Regions from separate parts of the Streptomyces sp. 4N124 genome, predicted to be linked through region 4. Evidence: riboswitches for the same ligand, from Rfam matches in the RefSeq annotation. Region 4 holds a riboswitch; each other region holds the start of a gene.

Region 1 (7,310 bases), on a different contig from region 4:
ACCGAGCAGGGTGGCCGTTTCCGGATCGCGGCCCAGCCGTTGTGCCAGGTCGCGTGCCGGTGGGAACTGCCCACCGACCGCCTCTGCCAGAGTCCGCACGGGATCCGTGTCCGGCTGGCCCGCGAAGTCCGTCACCGTGTGGCCGGCGGACCTGAGCAGGGGGAGCACCCCCGCCCGGACCAACGACGACTTCCCCACCCCCGATGCCCCGGCCACGGGAACGAAGGGGTGCGCGCGGAGGGCCTCGGCGATCCGTTCGCTCTCCGCCCGCCGGGCGAAGAACACCCCCGCGTCCTCCTCCCGGAAGGATTCGAGGCCCCGGAAGGGACAGGCCAGGTGCGCAGGTTCCAGCCCGAGCAGCAGCGCGGTGGGGATGAGGTACGCGGTCGTCGCCCCGGAGCCGACGTCCGCGGCCACCGTCATGCCGACCACACCGCCCTGCTCGATGTCCCAGACCGGCGCCCCGCTGAAGCCCTGTCCGACGGGCAGCCCGCGACGGGACTCGGTGGGCTCCATGGAGGTCCAGCCCCTGCCGACGGGAGCCCGGAGCCGGCCGTGCGCCCATAGGCCATGGTCGTCGGAGCGCAAGGGGAAGCCCAGCACTCGGAACCGGTGGTCCCAGACCGCCGTACCGCCCGCGAAACGCACCGGAGTGGTTCCGGGGACGATGGCCTCCAAGGCCAGTAGCGCGATGTCACCCCCGCCGTCCCCGGCGACCGGCCGCCAGTGCGTCACCGTCGCCGTCAGCCGGGCCGAGGGCGGGGTCAGCAAGGGGAAGTCGAGGGTCACCGGTGCGGCGGGCGGGGCCGGATCGGTGTCGGACGTGCCCAGCGCGTTCGCCACCACATGGGCGCAGGTGCACAGCGTCCGCTCGGCGATCAGGAAACCGCTGCCCGTGACCTCTCCGTCGCCGTTCCAGAACCGTGCGATCCCCCGCGTGAGTTCGTCGTCAGACGGCAGCGTCATCATCACGCTGCCCCGGGATGTCGGTTCGGTCCGGATTCGGCCATTCCATGGTGACCGTGAAGTGCGCCTCGGTGGAGCCCCGTGCCACCACGACCCCCGCCTCGGCGCTGAGCGTGATCCCGAACTCCACGGTCACCGAGCCGGGCGGTCTCGGCAGCCCCTGCGCACCGTCCAGTACGGCGCCGAGGGCAGGACGTACCCGGCCCAGCGCCTGCTGGAGAGTTTCGGCCGCGCCGGCGACCACTCCGCCACGGGACACCCGCTGCACTCCGGCCGGGCCGTCGCCCGCCACCTCCAGCAGCACGATCTGCCCGTCATCCAGCAGCATTTCGCCCACGTACGTCACCGCGCGTCCCCTCCCGCGTCCGTTGCGCCCCCTATGGCGCGTACGTGATATTCCAGAATCTCACCCTCCGTGATCACAAGCCGGATCATCGAATGCCGCCCGCCCGAGGGGAATGCACCACGAGTCACCCACAGCGCACCGGTCGGCGTGGTAGCGATGTGGGCTTCTGCACACTCTCCCCGCGCAGGTCAACGGCAAGTTGACGGCCCTTCCAACCCCGTGGTGGACTGCCGGGGCCATGTACGGCGGCAGAAGAGGAAGCCGGTGTGAGTCCGGCGCGGTCCCGCCACTGTCACCGGGGTAGAAAGCCCCGGGAGCCAGGAACTCTCGCCGCCGGTCTCGTCGAACCAGGGCGTGGACACCCTGAGTGAGGACATATCGCGATGCTCGGCTGCCGTTCGAGGTTCAGTACCAGGTCTCTGTCTGACCCCGCGGTCGGCTGAGCTCCATGCCCGCCGATCGCGACTTCGCGTACGGCGCCGCCGCCGGACTCCTCGGCGACCTGCTGCTCGGCGATCCGCGCCGGGGGCATCCGGTCGCCGCGTTCGGGCGGGTCGCCGGGGCCGTGGAAAAGGTGTTGTGGCGCGACCATCGCGGGTGGGGCGCGCTGCACACCGCCGTGTGCGCCGGTGGCGCCGTGGCCGTCGGGGCGCTCGCCGCTCGTGTCGTGCGTACGTCTCCCACCGCATCCGCCGCCCTGACCGGCGCCGCCACCTGGGCGGTCGTCGGGGGGACTTCGCTCGCCCGGGAGGCGCGGGGCATCGGGCGTGCGCTGGAGGCTGGGGACGTCGAGGGGGCTCGGGCGCGGCTGCCGCATCTGTGCGGGCGGGATCCGCAGGCGCTGGATGCGGACGGGATCGCCCGGGCCGTGGTGGAGTCCGTCGCCGAGAACACCTCCGATGCCGTCGTGGGGGCGCTGGTGTGGGGCGCTGTGGGTGGCGTTCCCGGGCTCGTGGGGTTCCGGGCCGTGAACACGCTCGACGCCATGGTGGGGCACAAGTCGCCCAAGTACCGGCGGTACGGCTGGGCTTCGGCCCGGCTCGACGACGTGGCGGGGTGGCCGGGATCGCGGCTGACCGCCGTACTCGCCACCGTCGCCGGCGGTGACCCCCGTGCAGCCGTACGAGCCTGGCGTGCCGATGCCGCCCAGCACCCCAGCCCCAACGCCGGGCCCGTGGAGGCCTCGTTCGCGGGGGCGCTCGGCGTGCGGCTGGGCGGGACCCTGTCGTACGGCGGACGGGTCGAGCACCGGCCCGTGCTGAACGGGGCCGGGCGCACCGTCGGTACGCAGGACATCGAAGCGGCCGTACGGCTGTCCAGGCGCGTCGGCTGGCTCGCGCTCGGCGTCTGTGTCGCCGCGCGCCGCATCGTGAAGGGGCGTACCTCATGACAGGCGGTGGACTCCTCGTCGCCGGCACCACCTCCGACGCCGGCAAGAGCGTCGTCACCGCCGGGATCTGCCGGTGGTTGGTGCGGCAGGGGGTCAAGGTCGCGCCGTTCAAGGCGCAGAACATGTCCCTCAATTCGTTCGTGACCCGGGAGGGCGCGGAGATCGGGCGGGCGCAGGCCATGCAGGCGCAGGCCTGTCGCGTCGAGCCGACCGCGTTGATGAATCCCGTGCTGCTCAAGCCCGGTGGCGAACAGAGCAGTCAGGTCGTGCTCATGGGGAAGCCCGTGGGGGAGCTGAGTGCGCGGGGGTATCACGGGGGGCGGCAGGAGCGGCTGCTCGGTACCGTGCTCGACTGTCTTGCCGAGTTGCGGGGCACGTATGACGCGGTGATCTGTGAGGGGGCCGGCTCTCCGGCCGAGATCAATCTGCGGCGGACCGACATCGTCAACATGGGCATCGCCCGTAATGCCGGGCTGCCTGTGCTTGTGGTGGGTGACATCGACCGCGGTGGTGTCTTCGCCTCCTTCTTCGGGACCGTGGCGCTGCTTTCGCCCGAGGACCAGGCACTCGTCGCCGGGTTCCTCGTCAACAAGTTCCGGGGCGACGTCAGCCTGTTGGAGCCCGGCCTCGACATGCTGCACGACCTCACGGGGCGGCGGACGTACGGCGTCCTGCCCTTCCGGCACGGCCTCGGGATCGATGAGGAGGACGGGCTGCGGGTCTCTCTGCGGGGGGCGGTGAGGGAGTCCACGGTCTCCTCCCCCGTCGGCGCTGACGTGCTGCGGGTCGCCGTCTGCGCCGTCCCGCTCATGTCCAACTTCACCGACGTCGACGCCCTCGCCGCCGAACCCGGCGTCGTGGTGCGGTTCGTGGACCGGCCGGAGGAGCTGGCGGACGCGGACCTGGTGGTGATCCCGGGTACCCGGGGGACCGTCCGCGCGCTGGAGTGGCTGCGGGAGCGGGGCCTCGCGGACGCCCTCGTGCGGAGGTCCGCCGAGCAGCGGCCCATCCTCGGTATCTGCGGTGGATTCCAGGTCCTCGGCGAGCACATCGAGGACGAGGTCGAGAGCCGGCGCGGGCAGGTCGAGGGCCTCGGGGTGCTGCCCGTCCGCGTGCGGTTCGCGCGGGAGAAGACCCTCACCCGGCCCGCCGGTGAGGCTCTCGGCGAGCGCGTCGAGGGGTACGAGATCCACCACGGGGTCGCCGAAGTCGGCGGCGGGGAACCCTTCTTGGACGGCTGCCGGGTCGGCCAGACCTGGGGTACGCACTGGCACGGCTCGTTGGAGTCGGACGGTTTCCGGCGGGCCTTCCTGCGTGAGGTGGCCGCCGCCGCGGGCCGCCGTTTCGTACCGGCCCCCGACACTTCGTTCGCCGCGCTGCGCGAGGAGCAGCTCGACCGGCTCGGCGATCTGATCGAACAGCACGCGGACACGGACGCGCTCTGGCGGCTCATCGAGTCGGGCGCGCCGCAAGGACTGCCTTTCATTCCACCGGGAGCGCCCGCATGAGCACAGTGTTGTTGTTGTCGACCGCCGACACGGATCTGTTGGCGGCCCGGGCCGCTTCCGGTGCCGACTACCGGATCGGCAACCCGACCCGCGTGGACGTCGACCAGGAACTCCCGAGCCTTGTCGAGGGCGCGGACATCGCCGTCGTACGGCTGCTGGGCGGCAAACGGGCCTGGGAGGACGGGCTCGCCGCGCTCAAGGCGTCCGGTGTTCCCACCGTGCTGCTCGGTGGAGAGGCCGTGCCCGACGCGGAGTTGATGGCCGAGTCCTCCGTGCCCGCGGGTGTGGTGGCGGAGGCGCTGCGGTACCTCGTCGAGGGCGGGCCCGCCAACCTCACCGAGCTGGCGCGGTTCCTGTCCGACACCGTGCTGCTGACGGGTGAGGGGTTCGTCGAGCCGCAGAAGATGCCGGAGTACGGCGTCCACGGCGAGCGTCCTCTGGTCGCAGGCCGGCCCACCGTCGGCGTGCTCTTCTACCGGGCGCATGAGCTCAGCGGCAACACCTCCTTCGTCGACACCTTGTGTGACGCCATCGAGGCGCGGGGCGTCAACGCCCTTCCCGTGTACTGCGGTTCGCTGCGCGGGGCCGACGCCGGGCTGTACGAGATCCTCGCGAAGGCCGACGCCCTGATCGCCACCGTCCTCGCCGCCGGCGGCACGCACGCCTCGCAGGCCTCGGCCGGCGGCGACGAGGAGGCCTGGGACATCGGGGCGCTCGCCGACCTCGATGTGCCGGTGCTGCAAGGACTTTGTCTTACGTCGTCGAAGGCGGCCTGGGACGAGTCCGACGCCGCCCTCTCCCCCATGGACGCCGCGATGCAGGTCGCGATCCCGGAATTCGACGGGCGGCTCATCACGGTTCCCTTCTCCTTCAAGGAGCAGGGCCCGGACGACGTCCCCGTGTACGTCGCCGACCCCGAGCGAGCCGCGCGGGTCGCCGGGATCGCCGTACGACATGCGAAGTTGAAGCACAAGGCCAACGCCGACAAGAAGCTCGCGCTCGTCTTCACCGCGTACCCGACGAAGCACTCGCGCGTGGGCAACGCGGTCGGCCTCGACACGCCCGCCTCGGCAATTCAGGTGCTGGACGCCCTGAAGGATGCCGGATACAGCCTCACCGAATACCCCGACAACGGCGACGAGTTGATCCACCGGCTCATCGAGGCCGGCGGACACGACGTCGAGTGGCTGACCGAGGACCAGCTGGCCTCCGCGCCCGCGCGCGTCCCGCTCGCCGACTATCAGGCGTGGTTCGGCAAGCTGGACCCGGAACTCAAGGACGCGATGCTGGAGGCGTGGGGTGAGCCGCCTGGCTCGCTGTACGTCGACGGGGACGACATCGTGCTCGCCTCGCTCCAGTTCGGGAACGTCGTCGTGATGATCCAGCCGCCGCGCGGCTTCGGCGAGAACCCGATCGCGATCTATCACGACCCGGACATGCCGCCGTCCCACCACTACATGGCCGCGTACAGGTGGCTGGAGAACAGCTTCGGCGCCGACGCCATCGTGCACATGGGCAAGCACGGCACGATGGAGTGGCTGCCGGGCAAGGGGCTCGGGCTCAGCGGAGGCTGCGCGCCGGACGCCGTGCTCGGTGAACTCCCGCTGATCTACCCGTTCATCGTCAACGACCCGGGCGAGGGCACCCAGGCCAAGCGCCGCGGCCATGCCACCGTCGTCGACCACCTCGTACCGCCGATGGCCCGTGCCGACACGTACGGCGACCTGGCCAAGCTGGAGCAGCTGCTCGACGAGTACGCGCTCGTCTCCGACCTGGACCCGACGAAGGCTCCGGCGGTCCGGGCGCAGATCTGGACGCTGGTGAAGGCGGCCGAGCTGCACCACGACCTGCATGTGGACGACCAGCCGGACGACGACGCGTTCGACGAGTTCGTCATGCACATCGACGGCTATCTGTGCGAGATCAAGGACGTGCAGATCCGCGACGGGCTGCACATCCTGGGCGGCGGCCCGGTCGGCGAGCCGCGCGTGAACCTGGTGCTCGCCGTGCTGCGCGCCTCGCAGGTGTGGGGCGGCCAGGCGAACGCCCTGCCAGGGCTCAGGGCTTCCCTCGCGGCCCATTTCGGGCTCAGCGAGAAGGAGTTGCTGGCCGAGCCGGGGGCTCCGTTGAAGGTTCCGGTCGAGCTGTCGGACCTCGTGGATGGTCCCTCCCGTTCCGCCGCCGACGCGATCGACCTGCTGGAGCAGCTGTGCCGGCGGATGGCGGAGGGGATGGAGGAGCGCGACTGGGCGGTCTCGGCGGCCCGTTCCCTGGTCGCCGACGTCCTCGGCACCGAACTCCCGGACGCCGTGGCCGTGTTGGAGTTCGCCTGCACCGAGGTCGTGCCCCGGCTCGCCCGTACCACCGACGAGATCGGGCACATCCTCAAGGCCCTCGACGGCGGCTACGTCCCGGCGGGCCCCTCCGGCTCCCCCACCCGCGGGCTCGTCAACGTCCTGCCGACCGGCCGCAACTTCTACTCCGTCGACCCCAAGGCCATCCCGTCGAGGCTGAGTTGGGAGGTCGGGCAGTCCCTTGCTGACTCGCTGGTGCAGCGGTATCTCCAGGACTCCGGGGAGTACCCGAAGTCCGTGGGCCTGACGGTCTGGGGTACGTCCGCCATGCGCACCCAGGGCGACGACATCGCCGAGATCCTCGCGCTGCTGGGCTGCCGACCGGTGTGGGACGACGCCTCGCGCCGCGTGACCGGCTTCGAGATCGTGCCCCTCACCGAGCTGGGCCGTCCTCGCATCGACGTCACGGTCCGCATCTCCGGCTTCTTCCGGGACGCGTTCCCGCACGTGGTCGGGCTGATCGACGACGCCGTACGCAAGGTCGCCGAGCTGGACGAGCCCGCCGACCAGAACTACGTGAAGGCGCACTCCGACGCGGACACCGCCGAGCACGGTGACCGACGGCGCGCGACGGCCCGTATCTTCGGCTCGAAGCCGGGTGCGTACGGCGCCGGATTGCTCCCGCTCATCGACGCCCGCAACTGGCGCTCCGACGCCGACCTCGCCGAGGTGTACGCCGTCTGGGGCGGCTACGCCTACGGGCGCGGGCTGGACGGGCGGGCGGCGCGCGGGGACATGGAGACGGC
Region 2 (7,310 bases), on a different contig from region 4:
GGCGACGACCTGCTGGTGGCCTCCCAGCTCGCCACCCACACCGCCCTCGGGCTGGACAAGGCGATGCTGTACGAGCGTGAGGCATCCGTCGCGGACACGTTGCAGCGCACGATGCTCCCGCCGTCGCTGCCGGAGCCGCCCGGGGTCCGGCTGGCCAGCCGCTATCTGCCGGCCTCGCGGACCGCGCAGGTCGGCGGGGACTGGTACGACGCGATCCCACTGCCCGGCAACCGCGTGGCCCTGGTGATCGGCGATGTGATGGGCCACTCCATGACCTCGGCCGCGATCATGGGCCAGCTGCGGACCAGCGTGCAGACCCTGGCCGGGCTCGATCTGCCGCCGGACGAGGTGCTGCACCACCTCGACGAGCAGGCGGGGCGCTTGGGCAGCGAGCACACGGCGACTTGTCTGTACGCGTTGTACGACCCCGTACTGCACCGGCTGATCGTGTCCAGCGCCGGCCACCTGCCGCCGGTGCTGCTGCGTCCCGACGGCACCGTGGAGGTGCTGAACGTCCCGCCCGGAGCGCCGATCGGTGTCGGCAGCGGCGGATTCGAGTCCGTCGAGACACACGCGCCGACCGGGGCGACGCTGCTGCTGTACACCGACGGCCTGGTCGAGTCCCGCGACTCGGACGTCATGACCGGCGTGGAGCGGCTGTGCGGCCGGCTGCGCGCGACCGGCCCGAAATCCGCGCCGCCGACCCTGGAAGACCTGTGCGACCAGGCGCTCGGCACCCTGGGCGCCGGTGGCCGGGACGACGACATCGCGCTGCTCGCGGCCCGGTTCGAGGGCATCCTGCCGGAGACCGTCGCCTACTGGTACATGGCTCCGCGCCCGCAGACCGCGCGCCAGGCCCGCCGGCTGACCCGCAGGACCCTGCACGGCTGGGACCTCGACGACCTGCTGGAGTCCACCGAGCTGATGGTCAGCGAGGTGGTGGCCAACGCCGTGCGCTTCGCCTCCCGCCCGATCACCCTGCGGCTGCTCTGCACGGACGTGCTGCGCTGCGAGGTCGGCGACGACTCACCCGCGGTGCCGAGGATGCGGCACGCCCGGCTCAGCGACGAGGGCGGGCGCGGGCTGTTCCTGGTCGACCAGCTGGCAGAGCGCTGGGGAGCAACTCGGGTGAGTACGGGCAAGGTTGTGTGGTTCGAGCAGCAACTGCCTCCCGCGGGTTAAGCTGGCCGACGCAGCTGGTTCGCCCCGTCAGCCAGGCGGGATGCGTCGCAAGAGGGAACCCGGTGAAATTCCGGGACTGCCCCGCAGCGGTGAACGGGAACGACCGCCGTCATACGCACTGGGTCCATGAAACGGCCCTGGGAAGCGACGGCCAGTAGATGTCTCCTCGTACGACGACGAGACGTGCCCGTGAGTCCGAAGACCTGCCAACTGCCCGTGCGCGAACCACTCGTGCGCGGACATCCCGGTGACCTCGAGGGCGGGTCGGCGTACCACCGAGCGAACGGCCAGTGGCCGTTGCCGTCCGGTTGGTCACCCTTCGCGTTCTCGTCCCGTCTCCGGGATCTCAGGGATTCATCTCGCGAAGGAGATCTCCGTGACAGGCAAGCCCGCAGCCGCGGCAGCACGGGCCACCGTGTACGGCTACCCCCGCCAGGGACAGCACCGGCAACTGAAGAAGGCGATCGAGGGCTACTGGAAGGGCCGCGTCACCGCCGACGCCCTCCGCGCCACCGCCGCCGAACTGCGCAGCGGCAACTGGCGGCAACTGGCCGGGGCCGGCATCCACGAGGTGCCGACCGGTGACTTCTCGTACTACGACCACGTCCTCGACACCACCGTCATGGTCGGCGCGATCCCCGAGCGGCACCGGCCCGCAGTCGAAGCGGACGCCCTGGACGGCTACTTCGCCATGGCGCGCGGCACCCAGGACGTGGCGCCGCTGGAGATGACGAAGTGGTTCGACACCAACTACCACTACCTGGTGCCGGAGTTGGGCCCGGACACGGTGTTCACCGCGAACTCCGCCAAGCAGGTCACCGAGCTGAAGGAAGCCCTCGCCCTCGGACTGACGGCGGCCCGACCGGTCCTGGTCGGCCCCGTCACCTACCTCCTGCTCGCCAAGCCCGCACCCGGCGTGGCCGCCGACTTCGACCCGATCACCCTCCTCGACCGGCTGCTGCCGGTGTACGCCGAGGTCCTCGCCGACCTGCGCGCCGCCGGCGCCGAGTGGGTGCCGCTGGACGAGCCCGCCCTCATCCAGGACCGCACCCCGGCCGAACTGGGCGCCGCCGAGCGGGCGTACCGGGATCTCGGCGCCCTCACCGGCCGGCCGAGGCTGCTGGTCGCCTCGTACTTCGACCGGCTCGGCGATGCGCTGCCGGTGCTGGCCAAGGCCCCGGTCGACGGGCTCGCGCTGGACTTCACCGAGGCCGCCGCCGCCAACCTGGACGACCTCGCCGCGGTCGGCGGGCTGCCCGGCAAGCGGCTGGTCGCCGGCGTGGTCAACGGCCGCAACATCTGGGTCAACGACCTGTCGGCGTCGCTCGCCACGCTCGGCACCCTGCTGGGCCTGGCCGATCGGGTCGACGTCGCGGCCTCCTGCTCCCTGCTGCACGTCCCCCTCGACACGGCGGCCGAGCGGGACATCGAGCCGCAGATCCTGCGCTGGCTCGCCTTCGCCCGGCAGAAGACCGCCGAGATCGTCACCCTCGCCGAGGGCCTCGCCCACGGCACCGACGCGATCACCGCCGAACTCGCCGCCAACCGCGCCGACCTGGCCTCCCGCGCCCACTCCCCCATCACCCGCGACCCGGCCGTACGGGACCGCGCCACGGCCGTCACCGCGGCCGACGCCCGCCGCTCCCAGCCGTACGCCGAGCGGGCCGCCGCCCAGCGGGCCCACCTCGGCCTGCCGCCACTGCCGACCACCACCATCGGCTCGTTCCCGCAGACCGGCGAACTGCGCACGGCACGCGCGCACTTGAAAGCGGGCCGGATCGACACGGCCGGCTACGAGGAGCGGATCAGGGCGGAGATCCAGGAGGTGATCTCCTTCCAGGAGAAGACCGGGCTTGACGTCCTGGTGCACGGCGAGCCCGAACGCAACGACATGGTCCAGTACTTCGCCGAGCAGCTCACCGGCTACCTCGCCACCCAGCACGGCTGGGTCCAGTCCTACGGCACCCGCTACGTCCGCCCGCCGATCCTGGCCGGCGACATCTCCCGTCCCGAGCCGATGACGGTGCGCTGGACGACGTATGCCCAGTCCCTCACCTCGCGCCCCGTCAAGGGCATGCTCACCGGCCCGGTCACCATGCTCGCCTGGTCCTTCGTCCGCGACGACCAGCCGCTCGGCGAGACGGCCCGACAGGTCGCGCTGGCGCTTCGCGACGAGGTGAACGACCTTGAGGCGGCGGGCACTTCGGTGATCCAGGTCGACGAACCGGCCCTGCGCGAGACCCTGCCGCTGCGCGCCGCCGACCACCGCGCCTACCTGGCCTGGGCCACGGAGGCGTTCCGCCTCACCACCAGCGGCGTGCGCCCGGACACGCAGATCCACACCCACATGTGCTATGCCGAGTTCGGCGACATCGTCCAGGCCATCGACGACCTCGACGCGGACGTCATCAGCCTGGAGGCGGCCCGCTCCCATATGCAGGTCGCCCGCGAACTCGCCGGCCACGGCTATCCGCGCGAGGCCGGACCCGGCGTGTACGACATCCACTCCCCGCGCGTGCCGAGCGCCGAGGAGGCGGCCGAACTCCTGCGCACCGGCCTGAAGGCGATCCCCGCCGACCGGCTGTGGGTCAACCCCGACTGCGGCCTGAAGACCCGCGCCTGGCCGGAGACCCGTGCCTCGCTGGAGAACCTGGTCGCCGCGGCCCACACGGTCCGCGCCGAACTGCCCACGCCCTGACGACCTGCCTCCCACCGGCCGGGGCCGCACCGCGCGCCCCGGCCGGGTTCAGCGCACGACCCCGCAGCAGAGGTGAATGCGCATATCGGGACGAATGGATTTCGCTACAAGTTCCGAAATTATTCGTGACGGGTGCGCCACTTGGCCGAAATGCGCGCTCCATACCTTCCTGGAATCGCACCTCTGCCCTCAGTGCCTTCAGGAGACAGGAGCCCCCGCGTGCCCCATTCCCTGCGCCGCGGCGCCCTTCGGCTGACCGCCGGTATAGCGCTCATCTGCACCTTCGCCCTTGCGGGCTGCGGGCGCGGCGGTGACACCGCCGCGACGGGCACCGCCGAGCCCGTCGACGACTCTCCGGCCACCGGCAGCGTCGATGTCTGGGCCGCCCAGGGCGACGCCGATGTGCTCGAGAAGGTCATCGAGCCCTTCAAGGCCGACAACCCCGACGTCAAGGTCAATTTCACGCTGATCCCGAACGGCGAGTACTACACCAAGCTCCAGTCGGCGGTCGCGGCGGGCAAGGGACCCGATGTCGCCCAGTTCTTCCCCGAGTCGCAGGCGCAGTTCCTCGACCCGTCGATCCTGCGGCCCGTGCCGGACGGACTCGTCGACAAGGGCAGCTTCTTCAAGAGTCTCTGGGACGCCGGTGTCGCGAAGAACGTGGCCTATACGGTCCCCTGGTACGCCTACACCTACGCGCTCGTCTACCGCTCCGACCTCGCCGACAAGGCGGGCGTGAAGGCGCCGACGACATGGACGGACACGGTTCCCTTCCTGAAGGCGATGCAGGACGCCGGCGCGGTACGTGGCCTCGGGGCCGACATCGGCTGGGACAACTTCAACGGCCAGGACGTCGCGATGTACGCCTGGCAGGCCGGCGGCTCGCTGTTCTCCTCCGACGGCAAGTGGACCCTGGACACACCGGAGATGGCCGAGGCGATCAAGTACAACGCGTCGTTCTTCACCTCGGGCGCCGCCGACACCAGCACGCCCACCTTCCTGGACGCCCAGCCGTACTTCACCTCCGGCAAGACCGCTTCGATGATCACGGGCCCTTGGGTCATCGGCCAGCTCGACAAGGCCGCGGGCAACGACGGCTGGACGGCGTCCCACGTCGCCACCGCGCCCCTGCCGGCCGGGGACTCGAGCGGCGCCTCCTTCTCCGCCGGGGGCAGTTGGGGCGTACTCGCCGACAGCGACAACGCGGACACGTCCTGGAAGTTCGTCCGCCACCTCGCGGAGCCGAGCACCCAGGTCGCGCAGTACAAGGCATACAGCTCGCTGCCGGCCGTCATCTCCGCCTGGGACGACCCGGCCATCGCGGACCAGCCGCTGCTGGACGCCTTCTTCACGCAGATGAAGAACACCCGGGCGTTCCCCCAGGTGACCACCTGGCAGCAGGTAGCGACCCGGCTGGGCAAGGAGATCGAGGCCGTGGCCAAGGGCACGGAGAGCGCGGAGAAGGCCGCCGCGAACGTGCAGGCGTACGCCGAGAGCGTCGGCACCGGTGCGGAGTGATCCACGGATGACCACCGGCATCGTCAACGTGCGCCGCCGCCGGGGCGGCGGCGCCCGGCGAACGGCTGTCGCCTGGCTGTTCCTGGCACCGTTCACCGTCGTCTTCCTGCTCTACACGGCGCTCCCCACCGTCGCCGCGCTCGGGTTCAGCCTCACCGATCTGCGGGGCACGGATCTGCGGCATCCGTTCGCGGTCGACTTCACGGGTGTGGAGAACTATCTCCGGCTGTTCCGGGACCAGAGTTTCCTGCGGGACCTCGTGAACACCGCCGTCTTCGTGGCCGTCGGCGTGCCGCTGACCATGGGGACCGGGTTCGCGCTGGCCCTGGCGCTGAATTCCGGCATCCGGCGACTGCGCGGAGTGTTCCGCACGGTCTTCTTCGCACCGGTCGTCACCAACGTCGTGGCGGTCGCCCTGATCTGGCAGTACGCCTTCAACGACGGCGGCACCGTCAACAAGGTGCTCGGCGCCGTCGGCTTCGCCGGACCGAACTGGCTGGACGACCCGAACCTGGCCATGCCCGTGGTCATCCTGCTGGGCATCTGGCGCAACTTCGGCATCGCGATGGTGCTGTTCCTCGCCGGTCTGCAGGCGATTCCCCGAGACGTGTACGAGGCCGCCGCGCTCGACGGGGCGGGCCGGTGGCGGCAGTTGAGGCACATCACCCTGCCACTGCTGCTGCCCACCCTCCTGCTGGTCTCGGTGCTGCTGACCGTCTTCTTCCTCCAGGTGTTCGACGAGCCGTATCTGCTCACGGACGGCGGCCCGCTCGGTTCCACCGAGTCCGTGGCGCTGTACACCTACCACCAGTTCGGGGCGGGGGAGTTGGGGATGTCGTCCGCCGCGTCCTTCGTGATGCTCGTGCTCGTGGCCGTGGTGAGTCTAGTCCAGTTCCGACTGCTGAGGTCCCGCACATGACCGCCGTCGCCGCGTTCGAAGACGCTCACCTGACCACCGGCCGGATCGCCGTGCGCCGTCGGTCCGTCTCCCGGCCGCTGCTGTACGGCGCGCTGGTGCTGTGCGCGCTGCTCACGATGCTGCCGTTCCTCTGGGTGATCAGCGGCTCGCTGCGCAGTCTCGACGAGATCCGCTCCGACCCCGGCGCCTGGCTCCCCCACGACGTCACCTTCGACAACTTCGTACGGCTGTTCAGCACCGAAGGTTTCGGCCGGTTCATGGTCAACAGCATCGTGGTCGCGGCCCTCGTGGTGGCCGGCAACATCGTGACGGCCTCGGCCGCCGGCTACGCGCTCGCCAAGCTCGACTTCGCGGGCAGGCGGATCGCGTTCGGCGCGGTCATGGCGGCACTGATGGTTCCGCTCACCGCGGTGTTCGTCCCGCAGTTCGTGATCACCGTCGACCTGGGCCTGGCGGACACCCTCGCCGGAATCGCCCTGCCCGGCATGGCACTGCCGCTGTCGGTGTTCATCATGCGGCAGTACGCGATGTCGGTTCCCGACGAACTCCTCGAAGCGGCGCGGATCGACGGCGCGGGCGAGTTCCGGATCTTCTTCCGGATCTTCCTGCCGCTGGCCGGCCCCGCGGTCGCGACGATCACGATCATGTCGTTCCTCACCTCGTGGAACAACTTCATCTGGCCACTCATCGTCGCCCAGAGCATGTCCAGCTACACGCTGCCGGTGGGCCTCGCCGCCACCAGTCAGGCCGCGGCACACGTCACCGACTACGGCCTGATGCTGGCCGGCGCGATCGTCGTGATGCTGCCCGTGCTCGTCCTCTTCCTGTTCCTGCAGCGCTACTTCGTGCAGGGCATCTCCGGAACGGGCATGCGGTGACGCGGGCCGCGCCGACCACCGGCATGAACGGCCTGAACCAGAGCGCCGTACGACGGGTCAACACCTCCGTCATCCTGCGCGCGCTGGCGGTGTCGGCCGAGCCGACGACGTTGAC
Region 3 (7,310 bases), on a different contig from region 4:
GGACGGCACCCGGGTGGGCATCACACTGCGCCCGCACCGACTGCTGCTGAGGCCCGTACCGAGGTGACGCGTCAGGCCGCTTCGGGGCCCCGGAATGTGCGCCGGTAGGCCTGCGGGGTCGTCCCGATCGACCGTACGAACTGATGGCGCAGCGCGGCCGCGGTACCGAACCCGGTGCGGGCCGCGATCGCGTCCACCGTCTCGTCCGTCGCCTCCAGCAACCGCTGGGCCAGCAGCACGCGCTGACGCAGGATCCAGCGGTAGGGAGTCGTGCCGGTCTCCTGCTGGAAGCGGCGGGCGAAGGTGCGCGGCGACATGTGCGCCCGCGCGGCGAGCTGCTCGACGGTGACCTCCTCGTCGAGGTGCTCCTCCATCCAGACCAGCACCTCGCCGACCGTGTCGCACTGCGACCGGGGCAGCGGCCGCTCGATGTACTGGGCCTGCCCGCCGTCCCGGTGCGGTGGTACGACCATGCGCCGGGCGATGGCGTTGGCGACCTCCGGCCCCTCGTCCTTGCGCACGATGTGCAGACAGGCGTCGATGCCGGCGGCCGTGCCCGCCGAGGTGATCACCGGGTCCTCGTCCACGTACAGCACATCGGGCTCGATGATCGCGCGCGGGAAGCGCCGGGCCAGCTCGTCCGCCTGCCGCCAGTGCACCGCGCACCGCCGCCCGTCGAGCAGCCCGGCGGCACCGAGGACGAAGACGCCGGAGCAGACGCTGAGCACCCGGGCACCCCGGTCCGTGGCCCTGACCAGGGCGTCGAGCAGCTCGTCCGGATAGTCCCGGCCGATGTAGTCGCTGCCCGCCGGTACGGCGATCAGGTCGGCCTCGTCGAGCCGCTCGAGCCCGTACGGCGTGGAGACCGTGAACCCGGGGACATGGGTGCGCAGCGCGGGGCCCTCCGCCGAGACGACCGCGAAGTCGTACACCGGCAGCCCTTCGTCGCTGCGGTCGAGGCCGAAGACCTCACAGACCACACCGAGTTCGAAGGGATGAACGCCGTCGAGCAGGGCGACGGCCACGTTTTTGAGCATGCTGCCAGTGTGCCACTGCCGCTGGCAGTAATTCGAGGGTGTCCGGCAGTCCTGCCACTGTCAGGAGTGTCTTGCCAGTACGAGACTTACCGCATGAACACATTCCTCGAACTCATGGCCCTCGTGATCCTCTTCTCCATGCTCGGCGGTCCGGCGCTCGTGGGGGCGATCCACGACCGCCGGATCGACCGACAACTGAGGGAGGCGGAACGTAAGACTCAGAAGTCCTCGTCCAGGTCGACGGTGCCCTCCACCGCCACCTGGTACGCCGAAGGACGCCGCTCGAAGAAGTTGGTGAGTTCCTGAACCCCCTGCAACTCCATGAAGGAGAAGGGGTTCTCGGAGCCGTACACCGGAGCGAAGCCGAGGCGGCTGAGCCGCTGGTCGGCGACGCACTCCAGGTACTGCCGCATCGATTCCGTGTTCATCCCCGGGAGGCCGTCACCACAGAGGTCGCGCGCGAACTGCAGCTCGGCCTCGACGGCCTCCCTCAGCATGTCGGTGACCTGCTGCTCAAGCTGGTCGTCGAAGAGCTCCGGCTCCTCCTTGCGGACCGTGTCGACCACGTCGAACGCGAAGGACATGTGCATCGTCTCGTCGCGGAACACCCAGTTGGTGCCGGTCGCCAGGCCGTGCAGCAGACCCCGGCTGCGGAACCAGTAGACGTACGCGAAGGCCCCGTAGAAGAACAGGCCCTCGATGCACGCGGCGAAGCAGATCAGGTTGAGCAGGAAGCGGCGCCGGTCGGCCTGTGTCTCCAGGCGGTCCAGCTTCTCGACCTCGTTGATCCACTTGAAGCAGAACCCGGCCTTCTCGCGGATGGACGGGATGTTCTCCACGGCGTCGAACGCGGCGGCCCTGTCCTCCGGATCGGGGAGGTAGGTGTCCAGCAGCGTCAGGTAGAACTGGACGTGGACGGCCTCCTCGAAGAGCTGACGGCTCAAGTACAGCCGCGCCTCGGGGGAGTTGATGTGCTTGTACAGCGTCAGCACCAGGTTGTTGGCGACGATCGAGTCACCCGTCGCGAAGAACGCCACCAGGCGGCCGATCAGATGCTGCTCGGCGGGCGTGAGCTTGGCGAGGTCGGTGACGTCCGAGTGGAGGTCGACCTCCTCGACGGTCCAGGTGTTCTTGATGGCGTCCCGGTAGCGCTCGTAGAAGTCGGGGTAGCGCATGGGGCGCAGGGTCAGCTCGAAGCCCGGGTCGAGGAGATGCTGGTTACGGGTGGTCATTACTGGCAGGCCTCGCAGGACTCGGGGTTTTCCAGGGAGCAGGCGACGGCTTCTTCTGCGGCCGCCTGAACGGGGACAGTGGCTTGTGCGGCACGGGCGATCCGGGTCGCCGGGCGCGAGCGCAGGTAGTACGTCGTCTTCAGCCCGGACTTCCAGGCGTACGCGTACATCGAGGAGAGCTTGCCGATGGTCGGCGTCTCCAAGAAGAGGTTCAGGGACTGGGACTGGTCCAGGAACGGGGTCCGGGCGGCGGCCATGTCGATCAGTCCGCGCTGCGGGATCTCCCACGCCGTGCGGTAGAGCCGTCGTACGTCCCCGGGGATCCAGGCGAAGTCCTGCACCGAGCCGTTCGCCTCACGCAGCGCCTCGCGGGTGCGGGCGTCCCAGACGCCGAGCGCCTTCAGCTCCTGCACCAGATAGGAGTTGACCTGGAGGAACTCGCCCGACAGCGTCTCCCGCTTGAACAGGTTGGAGACCTGCGGCTCGATGCACTCGTACACGCCGGCGATGGACGCGATGGTCGCGGTGGGCGCGATGGCCAGGAGCAGCGAGTTGCGCAGGCCGACTTCGGCGATGCGTTCCCGCAGGGCCGCCCAGCGCTCGGGCCAGGTCAGCTCGACGTCGTAGTGGTCGGGGTGCAGGACACCCTTGGCGGTACGGGTCTTCTGCCAGGCGGGGAGGGGCCCGTTGCGCTCGGCGAGGTCGGCGGAGGCCTCGTACGAAGCCAGCATGATGCGCTCGGCGATACGGGTGGACAGGGCCTTGGCCTCGGGTGAGTCGAAGGGCAGGCGCAGCTTGAAGAAGACGTCCTGGAGGCCCATCGCGCCGAGCCCGACGGGGCGCCACTTGGCGTTGGAGCGGCCCGCCTGCTCGGTCGGGTAGAAGTTGATGTCGACGACGCGGTCGAGGAAGGTGACGGCGGTGCGGACCGCCTCGTCCAGCCGCTCCCAGTCGATGTCCCCGTTGTTCACGAACGCGCCGAGGTTGACCGACCCCAGGTTGCACACCGCCGTCTCGCCGTCGTCCGTGACCTCCAGGATCTCCGTGCAGAGGTTGGAGGAGTGGACGACATGGCCGGGCTCGGCGGTCTGGTTGGCGGTGCGGTTGGCGGCGTCCTTGAAGGTCATCCAGCCGTTGCCGGTCTGCGCGAGGGTACGCATCATGCGGCCGTACAGGTCACGGGCCGGGATGGTCTTGCGCGCGAGCCCTGCGGCCTCCGCCTTCCGATACGCGGCGTCGAACTCCTCGCCCCACAGGTCGGCCAGTTCGGGCACGTCGGCGGGGGAGAAGAGGGACCACACCCCGTCCGCGTTCACCCGGCGCATGAACTCGTCCGGGACCCAGTGCGCGAGGTTCAGATTGTGCGTACGGCGGGCGTCCTCACCGGTGTTGTCGCGCAGCTCCAGGAACTCCTCGATGTCGGAGTGCCAGGTCTCCAGGTACACCGCCGCCGCGCCCTTGCGCCGGCCGCCCTGGTTCACGGCGGCGACCGAGGCGTCCAGGGTCTTCAGGAACGGGACGATGCCGTTGGAGTGCCCGTTCGTGCCGCGGATCAGTGAACCGCGGGAGCGGATGCGGGAGTAGGCGATGCCGATGCCGCCCGCGTGCTTCGAGAGACGGGCCACCTGGTGGTAGCGGTCGTAGATGGAGTCCAGCTCGTCCTTGGGGGAGTCGAGGAGGTAGCAGGACGACATCTGGGGGTGCCGGGTGCCGGAGTTGAAGAGGGTGGGGGAGGAGGGGAGGTAGTCCAGGCGGCTCATCAGCGCGTAGAGCGCGGCGACCTCGTCGACGGAGCGGACCGTGTCGTCCTCGGCGAGACCGGCGGCTACGCGCAGCAGGAAGTGCTGGGGCGTCTCGATCACCTTGCGGGTGATCGGGTGCCGGAGGAGGTAGCGGGAGTGGAGCGTGCGGAGGCCGAAGTAGCCGAAGCGGTCGTCGGCCTCACGGTCGATCAGGTGGTCCAGGCGGGCCGTGTACAGCCGTACGAACTCGGCGGTGCGGTCGGCGATGAGGCCCTCGCGGTGACCGACGGCGACCGACTCGGAGAACGACGTGACGCCCTGCGAGGCTGCCTCGGCGGCGATGCTGATCGTCAGGAGACGGGCGGCCAGCCGGGAGTACGCGGGGTCCTCCGAGATGAGGCCGGCCGCGGCATCGGTGGCCAGCTCGCGCAACTCCGACTCGTCCGCCCGGGCCGACTTGCCGCGCAGCGCGGCGGCGGCGACCCGGCCGGGGTCGGCGTCGGGGAGGTCGGCGGTCAGCTCGGTCAGGGTCCGCAGCAGTGCGGTTCCCGGTCCGTCGGTGTCCTGGATCGCTGAGGCCGGTTCGGCTGGCGCGATGGTCACGTGGGGCTCTCCCTCGCTCGGCACGGGGCCTTGCGGAGGGCAGGGGGCAGCACACGAGCGCACATGGCGTCGCGCCCACCGGCCCATTCCACGAGGCCCGGACGTCGGGCGCACCGGCCGAGTGGCCGGGCGCGCTGTCGGCAGGTCCTCGGACTGACTCCCATACGTGTATGAACACGCATGAGTACACCGTTGCGGGACAGTTCCGGATTCGCACCGGATTCCCCTGCGGCGACAGCGAGCATGAGCATACATCTTGTGCCGGGCGGGAGTAGCACCCCCATATGTTGTGTCGCCATCGGCTTCAGAGCGTCAACTCATAAGTGAGGAGAGTGAACTCGGGCTGCTCCGGGATCGGGTTCCAGTCGCGTTCCGGGGCGCGGGTGAAGCCGAGGCGCTCGTAGATGCGGTGGGCGGCGAGCATGGTGCGCTGGGTCGACAGGACGACGGCGGTGCGCTCCGCGGTCCTCGCCCGGTCGACGCAGGCTCGCACGAGGGCTTCTCCGGCGCCTCTGCCGCGGGCCGCCCGGGCTACGGCGAGCATGCGGATCTCCGCCTCTCCGGGGCGGGCGAGTTCGGCCATGGGGCCGGGGGAGGGGACGAAGGTGACTCCGCCCAGGAGTTGGTCGCCCTGTGTGGCCACGAGGACGTCGGCCGCGGCGGCGCGCTTCGCGATGTCTTTCAGTTCGCTCAGGTACGAGTCGCTCTCGCCGAAGGCCAGGAGGCCGTCCTGGAGGTAGGCCTGGGCTGTGATGTCGCCGAGGGTTTCGTATTCGGTGGGTTCTACGGGCCGGATCACTATGTCCATGCAGGTGAGTGTGCATGAAGAGCGGGCCGCCGTAGTGCTTGATTTCGGCGGCCCGCTGCGGGTTCGTCGTGGCTGGTCGCGCAGTTCCCCGCGCCCCTAATGGGGCGCTGCAGCCGCCGTCGCCGGGGGCAGTTCCGTCTTGACTCCCGGGTCGCCTGCCTCGCCCGTGTAGTCCGCCGGGCTTGTCTCGTCCACGCCCTCGGGGGCCTTCATCGCCTTCAGTGCGAAGGTGAGGACGACCGTCACGACCAGGTTGAGGACGAACGCCGTCAGGCCGATGTAGCCGATCTCGCCGATGCCGGGGATCTCCTTGTTGGAGCCGCCGAAGTGGTCCTGGGTCGGGGAGGCGACGCCGTACGCGGCGACTGTGCCGTAGATCATGCCGACCGCCCAGCCGGCGAGCAGGGCCCAGCGGTGGAACCAGCGGGTGAAGAGGCCGCCGACCAGGGCCGGGAAGGTCTGGAGGATCCAGATGCCGCCGAGGAGCTGGAAGTTGATCGCGACCGTCTTGTCCATGGTCAGGACGAAGACCAGCGCGCCCACCTTCACGAGCAGGGACACCAGCTTGGAGACCTTGGTCTCCTGCGCCGGCGTGGCGTCCGGCTTGATGAAGTCCTTGTAGATGTTGCGGGTGAAGAGGTTGGCCGCCGCGATGGACATGATCGCCGCCGGCACCAGCGCGCCGATGCCGATCGCCGCGAAGGCCACACCCGCGAACCAGTCGGGGAACATGGTCTCGAACAGCTGCGGGATCGCCAACTGGCCGTTCTCCACCTTGATTCCTGCCGCGATCGCCATGAAGCCCAGCAGGCCGAGCAGGCCGAGCATCAGCGAGTACAGCGGCAGGATCGTGGAGTTGCGGCGGATGACGTCACGGCTGCGGCTGGAGAGCACGGCCGTCACCGAGTGCGGGTACATGAACAGTGCGAGGGCCGAGCCGAGGGCCAGGGTCGCGTACGTCCACTGGTTCGCGTCACCCGGGACCGTCGCACCGCGTGGCGCGCCCGTCGCCGGGTTGGTCTGGCTGAACGCGGCGCTCGCCTTGGCGAAGATGTCGTCGAAGCCGCCCAGCTTGATCGGGATGTAGATGACCGCGACCGCGATGACGATGTAGATCAGCGCGTCCTTCACGAACGCGATCAGCGCCGGGGCCCGCAGACCCGAGGAGTACGTGTACGCGGCCAGCACGCCGAAGGCGATCAGCAGCGGCAGGTCCTTGATGAACCAGTTGGTGTCCTCGCCGCCGCCGACGCCCATCACGTCCAGCACAGCCTGGATGCCGACCAGTTGGAGCGCTATGTACGGCATCGTGGCGAGGATGCCGGTGACGGCGACCGCCAGCGACAGCGCCTTGGAGTCGAAGCGGCCCCGGACGAAGTCCGACGTGGTGACGTAGCCGTGCTTGTGCGAGACCGACCACAGCCGCGGCAGGAAGACGAACATCATCGGGTAGATGAGGATCGTGTAGGGCACCGCGAAGAAGCCGGCCGCGCCCGCCGCGTAGATCGCCGCCGGTACGGCGACGAAGGTGTACGCCGTGTACAGGTCGCCGCCTAGCAGGAACCAGGTGATCCAGGTGCCGAACGAGCGCCCGCCCAGGCCCCATTCGTCCAGGGTCTGCTCGTTCTCGGCCCTGCGCCAGCGCGAGGCCATGAAGCCCATGACCGTGACGGCCACGAAGAAGAGGATGAAGACGGCGAGTGCGACGCCGTTCACGCCGTCCTTCACTTTCCGGCACCCCCCTTGCGTGCCTGCTGGTCACGCTGCCACAGCTTGTACGCGACCATCGTCAGCACGGTGGAGATGACCACCCAGGCCATCTGGTACCAGTAGAAGAACGGGATGCCGATGAAGGCCGGGTCCTCCTTCGCGTACGAACCCACCCACA
Region 4 (7,310 bases):
CGACGCGTTGCTGCTGGCCGCCGGAGAGGGTGGAGATGGGGCGGTCGCGGAGGTCGGCGAGGCCCAGCAGGTCCAGGGTTTCCTCGACCCGGCGGCGCATCACGTCCGGGGCCAGGCCCAACGACTCCATGCCGTAGGCGAGTTCGTCCTCGACGATGTCCGTCAAGAAGTGGGAGAGGGGATCCTGGCCAACCGTGCCGACCACGTCGGCGAGTTCGCGCGGCTTGTGGGTGCGGGTGTCGCGGCCGGCCACCGTGACCCGGCCGCGCAGGGTGCCGCCGGTGAAGTGCGGGACGAGGCCGCTGACCGTGCCGAGGACGGTCGACTTGCCGACGCCGGACGGGCCGACGAGCAGGACCAGTTCGCCCTCGGGGACCTCGAAGTCGACGCCCGTGACGGTGGGTTCGGCCGCTCCGTCGTACGTCACGGAGACATCGTCGAAGCGGATCATGGATTTTCCTTTGGAGCGGGGACCAGGAAAGCGGGGAGCAGGGCGAGGAGTACGGCTGCCGCGGGCCAGAGGGGGAGGGTGGGGGCGACCAGGGGGACGAGGCCCGGGTGGAGTGCGGCCGGGTCATGGGTCCCGGCGAGGGTGAGGGCCGCGGCCACGGCCACGCCGGATGCGGTGACCAGCCAGGCCTGCGCGCCCCACGGGTCCGGGCGGTAGCGGGTGCGCGGGGAGCGGCGGCCACCGAGGTGGAGTCCGGCGAGGGCCGCGGCGACTCCGGCGAGCAGCACCGGGAGGCCGTATGTGCCGCCTTCGGCGGTGAGGAGTCCGTACGTTCCCGCGCAGACGCCGAGCAGGCCGCCGAGGGTGAGGGCGGTGGTCGTACGGCGGACGGCGGGCGGGACGTCGGCGGTACGGCCGTAGCCGCGGGCGTCCATCGCGGCGGCGAGGGCGACGGAGCGTTCCAACGCGCCCTCCAGGACGGGGAGTCCGACGGTGGCGAGGCCCCGGATGCCCCTGTCGGGGCGGCCACGCAGACGGCGGGCGGCGCGGCGGCGCTGGACGTCGGCGATGAGGTTCGGCGCGAAGGTGAGGGCTACGACCACTGCGACGCCCATCTCGTACAGCGCGCCCGGGAGGGACTTGAGGAGACGGGACGGGTTGGCGAGGGCGTTCGCCGCGCCCACGCAGATGAGGAGCGTGGCGAGGCGCAGGCCGTCGTAGAGGGCGGCGAGGAGGGACTCCGCCGTGACCTTTCCGCCCAGGCGGATGCCCTGTGCCCAGTCCGGGAGGGGGATTTCGGGGAGGGTGAGGAGGGTGTGCGTGCCGGGGATGGGGGAGCCGAGGGCGATCGCGAAGAGGAGGCGGATGGCTATGACGGCGAGGGCGAGTTTGACGAAGGCGGTGTAGGAGCGGGCGGTGGGGGTGTTGGCGCGGCAGGTGGCTACGACGTAGGCGGATGTGGCGATGAGGAGGGTGAGGAGGAGGGGGTTGGTGGTGCGGGTGGCGGCGGTGCCGAGGGAGAGGGACCAGAGCCACCAGGCGCCGGGGTGGAGTTGGGGGCGGGGTCGGTGGCGGGGGGTGGGTTCGCTTACCGGCGCTGGCCGGGTGCCGCCTGCGCCCACCCGTGCCGCCCCAGCGGCACGACTGCCCGCAGGCTCCGCAGATTGGCGACTAGCCATTCCGGCGCCGCCTTGCTTGCCACACCGCCGCTGCGCCCAGCAAGGCCACCACCCCCGCGCCCGCCAGCAGTCCCACCGACGGACCGCCGTCCTTCTTGCCCTCTGCCTTGCCCTCTGTCTCTGTCGGTTTCGAGGTGCTGTTGTTCTCCCTCGTCACCGGCTCCCCGCACCCCGTCTTCGGATAGCCCGCGATGGCGCAGAGGAGGGCGTTGGTGTTGTAGCGGAGGGGTTTGGCGACCGTGGCCAGGGCCTCGGCGGTGGTGGCGTCGGGGGAGACCACCGCGCAAGCCCTACGGGGCTGTGGTGGGGTTTCTCGTCGGGGCGCGTCCGTCGCCGTACCGAAGTCGAGGACCAGGGCGATCCGCTTCTTGCCGTCCTTCGGTGGGGTGTTGGCGCAGATCGAGGCGAAGTCGGCGGTGCCGCGGGGCTTGGTCGCGTCTGCCGAGTCCTCGCTCACGGCGAAGCGGAAGCCCTGGACGTCGCCGTCGGAGGGGACTGCGGTGGACGGGCCCTGCGTGGCGTACGTCCACGTGTTTCCGTCCCGGTCCCAGAACGACCAGTAGCGGTAGCCGACGGCTTGCGCCTGCCCGGTGCCCAGGGCCAGGACGAGCAACGTCAGCAGCAGGGCCGCGGCACGGCGGAGCCTCACCGCTGCTGCCTCTTGGTGCGGCCGCTGAGCAGGAAGCCGATGCCGATACCGGCGACGAGACCGACGCCGACGATCCACCAGACGTTGGAGGAGGAGTCGTCGTCGCTCTCCTCGGCGGGCGCGGCGGCCTGGTCGGTGGTCTGCGGGGCCGGGCCCGTCGCGTTGAGCTGCTTGACCAGGTCCGTGCCGCCGAAGTCGCGGGGGTCGGTGCCTGTGGCGTGGGCGGCGAGGATCAGCTGGGCGTAGGCGGCGGGGCCGTTCTGCTTGGCCCAGGCCGCGGAGTTCTGCTTGAGCCAGGTCAGCGGCTTCTGCGCCGCCTTCGGGCCGCCCGTCACGGCGAGGGCGACGACCGCGTCCGCGGTGTTGCCGTAGTCGGGCTGGTCCTCGGCGCCGGCGAGCGCGGACTTCAGGTAGCCGTCCTTGCGTACCGTCTCGGCCAGGTAGGACGCGCCGTTGGCGGCGGCCTGGTCCGGGGTGGGTCGGGTGGCGTCGGCGCAGGTGAGGTCCGTGTCGGCGGCGGTCTTCGCCGACTCCATGCTCATGCCCTTCATGCCGACCACGGCCGCCGCCGTCGCATCCGCGTTGGCGGTCAGCTTGCCCTTCTTGTCCGGCTGGTAGGCGAAGGCGCCGCCGTCGGCGCACGGCAGGGCCAGCTCGCGCAGGGCGTCGTAGGGCGACTTGCCGCCGGTCACCGCGGTATCGGGGTCCTGGCCGGTGGCGTTGAGGGCGCCGATGGCGACGGAGGTCGAGTTGGCGTCGCTGGGTCCGCCGGGGGTGTAGCCCCAGCCGCCGTCCTTGTTCTGCACGGACTTCAGCCACTGCGCCGCCTTCACGGCGACGTCCATGTGATCGCCGTCACCGGCCAGGGACAGGGCCTGGGCCGCGGCGGCCGTGCTGTTGGTGTCGACCATGACCTTGGCGTCACAGGCCTTGGCGGGCTCGGCGCGGAAGGCCGCGAACGCCCCGTTCTCGCACTGCTGCCCGAGCAGCCAGTCGATGGCCTGGGCCGCGGGCTTCACGTCCGACTTGATCTGCGCGATCAGGGCCAGTGACTGGCGCCAGACACCGTCGTACGTCGGGTCGGTGCTGCCGTACAGCCCGTCCGGTACCGCTGCCGACGGGGAGGGGGACGGGGCGGCGACGGCGGGCGTGGCCGCGCCGATCGCGACGAGGGCGGCCAGGACCGCGGCGCTGCGGCGGACGTTCATGATCGGCGGGTGCCTCTCCCTGCAGGGAGCCGGGCAGCACGGGACACCCCGGGCGGCTCGGCTCCGTATACCTCGACGGTGCCGTGCACCGGCCGGTTGCCGGTACACCTGAGCCGGTCACGATCCGCACGGGGCAGTCCGGCTCACCGGCTTTCGACGACCGGTTCACGGTTGCGGGTCAGCGCCGGATTTGCACCGGCTTCCCCCCGTACGGGTGTGATGACGACCTGCCCACTCTACCGGCCCGTACGCGAACGGCTGAGGGGCGGCTGTGCGCCGGGCTAGGTTCGGCGCATGCAGCCACCGGGGAGACTGCTCGGCTCCGGCCGTGACGCCGACGTGTACGAGATCGACGCGGCGTGGGTCCTGCGCCGCAGCCGGCAGGGGTGGGGGAACGCGGCGGCCGAGGGCGCCGTGATGGAGCACGTGCGCGCGTACGGCTACCCGGTCCCGCAGGTGCGCCTGTCCGACTCCTCACGTACCGACCTGGTGATGGAACGCCTGTCGGGCCCGACGATGCTGGAGGCGTGCGTCGCCGGTTCGCTGGGTCCGGAGCAGGCCGGCGCAATCCTCGCCCGCCTCCTCCGCGACCTGCACACCATCCCCGCCCGCCGCTCCGAGACGGCCCGCATCCTCCACCTCGACCTGCACCCCGAGAACGTCATCCTCACCGCCGACGGCCCCCGAGTGATCGACTGGACCAACACGGAGGAGGGCGACCCGGCGCTGGACTGGGCCATCTCGTCGACGATCCTCGCCCAGGTCGCCGTCGCCGACACCCCCCTCGCCGCCCCCGCCACCACCCTGCTCACCGCCCTCCTCACCGACCCCTCCCACCTCACGGAGGACGCCCTGACAGAGGCCCGGCGACGGCGCGCGGCCAACCCGACGATGAGCCTTCGGGAGGTCGAACTCCTCGGCGACGCAGAGGCGTTGATCCGGTCGCTCATGCTCTAGGCGTCGGCCCGGCGAAGGCGAGGAAGAGGGTCCGGGAGGCCAGCAGCCAGGTGCCTTCGGCGGACCTGCGGAAGGCGTCTTCATAGTGGCCGACCTGGACCGGGGGACCCGCCGGTGCCATGCCGCCCTTGTGGCCGTCGATGCGGTGGGTGGTGAAGTACGAGGTTGCGGTCGCCGCGTCCGGGGAGGTCACCGTCACCAGGATGTTGGTCATCATGCGGCGGGACAGTCGGTCGGCGGGGCGGGAGCAGAAGTACTCCCGCAATGCGTCCCGTCCCTCGATCAGCCGCTCGCCCTCCGGCCACTCCCACCTGCCGTCCTCGGTGAACAGGTCGGCGACGGACGACGGTTCACCGAGGTCGAGGCGGTGGACGAAGTCGATGATCAGGCGTTCACAGGCGCGCTCGGCAGCCAGAAGGTCATCCATGGTCATCAACCAAACCTACGCACGCCGGCAGCTCACACCGCCACATACGCCACCGGATCCGTCCCCGTCACCGCCTCCGCCCGTCCCAGCTTCACCAGCCTGCGCAGATGGGCCTCCGCCTCCGACACGGCGATGTTCCTGGAGCCGTACGGGATCTGGTCCCAGGGGCGGTTCCACTCCATGCGTACGGCGAGTTGCCAGGGGGTGAGGGGTTCGGCGAGGAGGGTGAGGAGGCTGGTGAGGCGGTCCTCGTGGTGGGTGAGCAACTCCCGTACGCGGGCGGGTGCGTCGGTGAAGGTGTGCTGGTGGGCGGGGAGGACCTCGGCGGGGGCCAGGCGGCCCACGCGTTCGAGGGAGTCGAGGTAGTCGCCGAGGGGGTCGGTGACGGTGGCGTCGTCGGGATCCTCGTACAGGCCGATGTGCGGGGTGATCTCGGGGAGCAGGTGGTCGCCGGAGAACAGGCGGCCGTGGCCCGGGAGTTGGGAGGGGTGTTCCTCTTCCAGGTGCAGGCATACATGGCCCGGTGTGTGGCCCGGCGTCCAGATCGCGCGCAGGCGGCGGCCGGGGAGGTCGAGGAGTTCGCCGGGGACGATCTCGCGGTCGGGCAGGGCGGGGGAGAGGCCGGGGACGCCGGAGCGGAGGCGTGGGGTGCGCAGGGGCGCGATGTGTTCCTCGGGGGCGCCGACCGCGGTGAGTTTGCCGGTCATGTACGAGGCCCAGCGCCCGGGACCGGTCGAGCGGGCCCGTCGTACGAGTGCCGTGTCCGCCTCGTGCATCGCGATCCACGCACCGGACGCCTCACGGACCTTGGCGGACAGGCCGTGGTGGTCGGGGTGGTGATGCGTGATGACCACGCCGTGAATGCCGGCCGGTGAAGTCCCGCATGCCGCGAGCCCGTCGGCGAGCGTGTCCCACGACGTCGGGTCGTCCCAGCCGGTGTCGATCAGAACCGGTCCGCGGTCGGTGTCGACGACGTACACGAGCGTGTGCCCGAGGGGGTTGTCGGGGATGGGGACCTGGATCGACCGCACGCCACCGCCGTGATCGGACACCTGCGCCATGAGCTCCCCCATCGCCGTCTCCCGGCCACTATAACTAGAACGAGTTCCGAAGGTAGCCCGAGTCATCCGTCCCGGTGGTGTGAGATCCGTGGACTCCTCGGAATGGAACTGGTATCAGTTCTCGTATCTGATGAAGCGTCAGAACCGGCAGAGTCAGCTCGCGGGAGGCAGTCGGCCATGACCGAGCTCGTGGAACACGGACAGCTGTTCATCGGCGGGGAGTTGACCGACCCCCTGGGCAAGGATGTCATCGAGGTGATCTCGCCGCATACGGAAGAGGTCATCGGACGCGTGCCGCACGCGTCGCCGGCCGACGTGGACCGGGCCGTCGCCGCCGCGCGCACCGCGTTCGACGAGGGACCCTGGCCGCGGATGTCGCTGGACGAGCGGATCGCGGTGGTCACCCGGATCAAGGACGCGATCGCCGTACGGCACGAGGAGATCGCCCGCGTGATCTCCTCCGAGAACGGATCGCCGTACTCCTGGAGCGTCCTCGCGCAGGCGCTCGGCGCGATGATGGTGTGGGACGCGGCGATCACGGTCGCGCGGGACTATGTGTACGAGGAGACGCGCACCGGCGTGCTCGGCCGCATCCTCGTGCGCCGCGAGCCCGTCGGGGTCGTCGCGGCCGTCGTCCCCTGGAACGTCCCGCAGTTCGTCGCCGCCGCCAAGCTCGCGCCCGCGCTGCTCACCGGCTGCACGGTCGTCCTCAAGCCGTCGCCCGAGTCGCCGCTGGACGCGTACATCCTCGGCGAGATCGCGAAGGATGCCGGGCTGCCGGAGGGCGTGCTGTCGATCCTGCCGGCCGACCGCGAGGTCAGCGAGTACCTGGTCGGGCATCCCGGCGTCGACAAGGTCGCCTTCACCGGCTCGGTCGCCGCGGGGAAGCGCGTGATGGAGGTCGCCGCGCGCAACCTCACCCGCGTGACGCTGGAGCTGGGCGGCAAGTCGGCGGCCGTCGTGCTGCCGGACGCGGACGTCGAGACAGCGGTCGCCGGGATCGTCCCCGCCGCCTGGATGAACAACGGGCAGGCCTGCGTCGCCCAGAGCCGCATCCTGCTGCCACGCTCCCGCTACGACGAGTTCGCCGAGGCCTTCGCCGCCGCCGCGGGCGCGCTGGTGGTCGGCGACCCGCTGGACACGGCGACCCAGGTCGGCCCGCTGGTGGCAAAGCGCCAGCAGCAGCGCAACCTCGACTACATCCGCATCGGCCAGGAGGAGGGCGCCAAGATCCTCACGGGCGGCGGGCGTCCGGCGGGGCTTGAGCGCGGCTGGTACGTCGAGCCGACGCTCTTCGGCGATGTCGACAACTCGATGCGGATCGCCCGGGAGGAGATCTTCGGGCCCGTGATCTGCCTCCTCCCCTACGGCGACGAGGA

Evidence for each region. Region 4 has a riboswitch for cobalamin ahead of ACTWQO_RS39105 (prenyltransferase/squalene oxidase repeat-containing protein). Riboswitches for the same ligand answer to the same signal wherever they lie in the genome.
Region 1: another riboswitch for cobalamin. It lies ahead of ACTWQO_RS28705 (cobalamin biosynthesis protein); the one in region 4 lies ahead of ACTWQO_RS39105 (prenyltransferase/squalene oxidase repeat-containing protein).
Region 2: another riboswitch for cobalamin. It lies ahead of metE (5-methyltetrahydropteroyltriglutamate--homocysteine S-methyltransferase); the one in region 4 lies ahead of ACTWQO_RS39105 (prenyltransferase/squalene oxidase repeat-containing protein).
Region 3: another riboswitch for cobalamin. It lies ahead of ACTWQO_RS07255 (ribonucleoside-diphosphate reductase subunit alpha); the one in region 4 lies ahead of ACTWQO_RS39105 (prenyltransferase/squalene oxidase repeat-containing protein).

Annotation. Positions count from the first base shown of each region.
Region 1 covers NZ_JBQQBS010000032.1:73,919-81,228, reverse strand. Annotated here, with positions in the region: gene ACTWQO_RS28715 (nSTAND1 domain-containing NTPase) at 1-966, opposite strand, end outside; gene ACTWQO_RS28710 (CU044_2847 family protein) at 950-1,312, opposite strand; cobalamin riboswitch at 1,519-1,658, shown strand; gene ACTWQO_RS28705 (cobalamin biosynthesis protein) at 1,761-2,702, shown strand; gene ACTWQO_RS28700 (cobyric acid synthase) at 2,699-4,210, shown strand; gene cobN (cobaltochelatase subunit CobN) at 4,207-7,310, shown strand, end outside.
Region 2 covers NZ_JBQQBS010000011.1:31,655-38,964, reverse strand. Annotated here, with positions in the region: gene ACTWQO_RS13835 (SpoIIE family protein phosphatase) at 1-1,182, shown strand, start outside; cobalamin riboswitch at 1,181-1,407, shown strand; gene metE (5-methyltetrahydropteroyltriglutamate--homocysteine S-methyltransferase) at 1,559-3,880, shown strand; gene ACTWQO_RS13825 (extracellular solute-binding protein) at 4,100-5,398, shown strand; gene ACTWQO_RS13820 (carbohydrate ABC transporter permease) at 5,406-6,317, shown strand; gene ACTWQO_RS13815 (carbohydrate ABC transporter permease) at 6,314-7,195, shown strand; gene ACTWQO_RS13810 (ROK family protein) at 7,219-7,310, shown strand, end outside.
Region 3 covers NZ_JBQQBS010000005.1:179,724-187,033, reverse strand. Annotated here, with positions in the region: gene ACTWQO_RS07270 (bifunctional albaflavenone monooxygenase/terpene synthase) at 1-67, shown strand, start outside; gene ACTWQO_RS07265 (GlxA family transcriptional regulator) at 72-1,037, opposite strand; gene ACTWQO_RS07260 (ribonucleotide-diphosphate reductase subunit beta) at 1,256-2,269, opposite strand; gene ACTWQO_RS07255 (ribonucleoside-diphosphate reductase subunit alpha) at 2,269-4,614, opposite strand; cobalamin riboswitch at 4,737-4,865, opposite strand; gene ACTWQO_RS07250 (GNAT family N-acetyltransferase) at 4,919-5,422, opposite strand; gene mctP (monocarboxylate uptake permease MctP) at 5,519-7,150, opposite strand; gene ACTWQO_RS07240 (DUF3311 domain-containing protein) at 7,147-7,310, opposite strand, start outside.
Region 4 covers NZ_JBQQBS010000058.1:57,939-65,248, forward strand. Annotated here, with positions in the region: gene ACTWQO_RS39090 (ABC transporter ATP-binding protein) at 1-451, opposite strand, end outside; gene ACTWQO_RS39095 (energy-coupling factor transporter transmembrane component T) at 448-1,572, opposite strand; gene ACTWQO_RS39100 (SCO2322 family protein) at 1,622-2,278, opposite strand; gene ACTWQO_RS39105 (prenyltransferase/squalene oxidase repeat-containing protein) at 2,275-3,486, opposite strand; cobalamin riboswitch at 3,606-3,732, opposite strand; gene ACTWQO_RS39110 (phosphotransferase) at 3,781-4,443, shown strand; gene ACTWQO_RS39115 (nuclear transport factor 2 family protein) at 4,433-4,876, opposite strand; gene ACTWQO_RS39120 (MBL fold metallo-hydrolase) at 4,903-5,931, opposite strand; gene ACTWQO_RS39125 (aldehyde dehydrogenase) at 6,109-7,310, shown strand, end outside.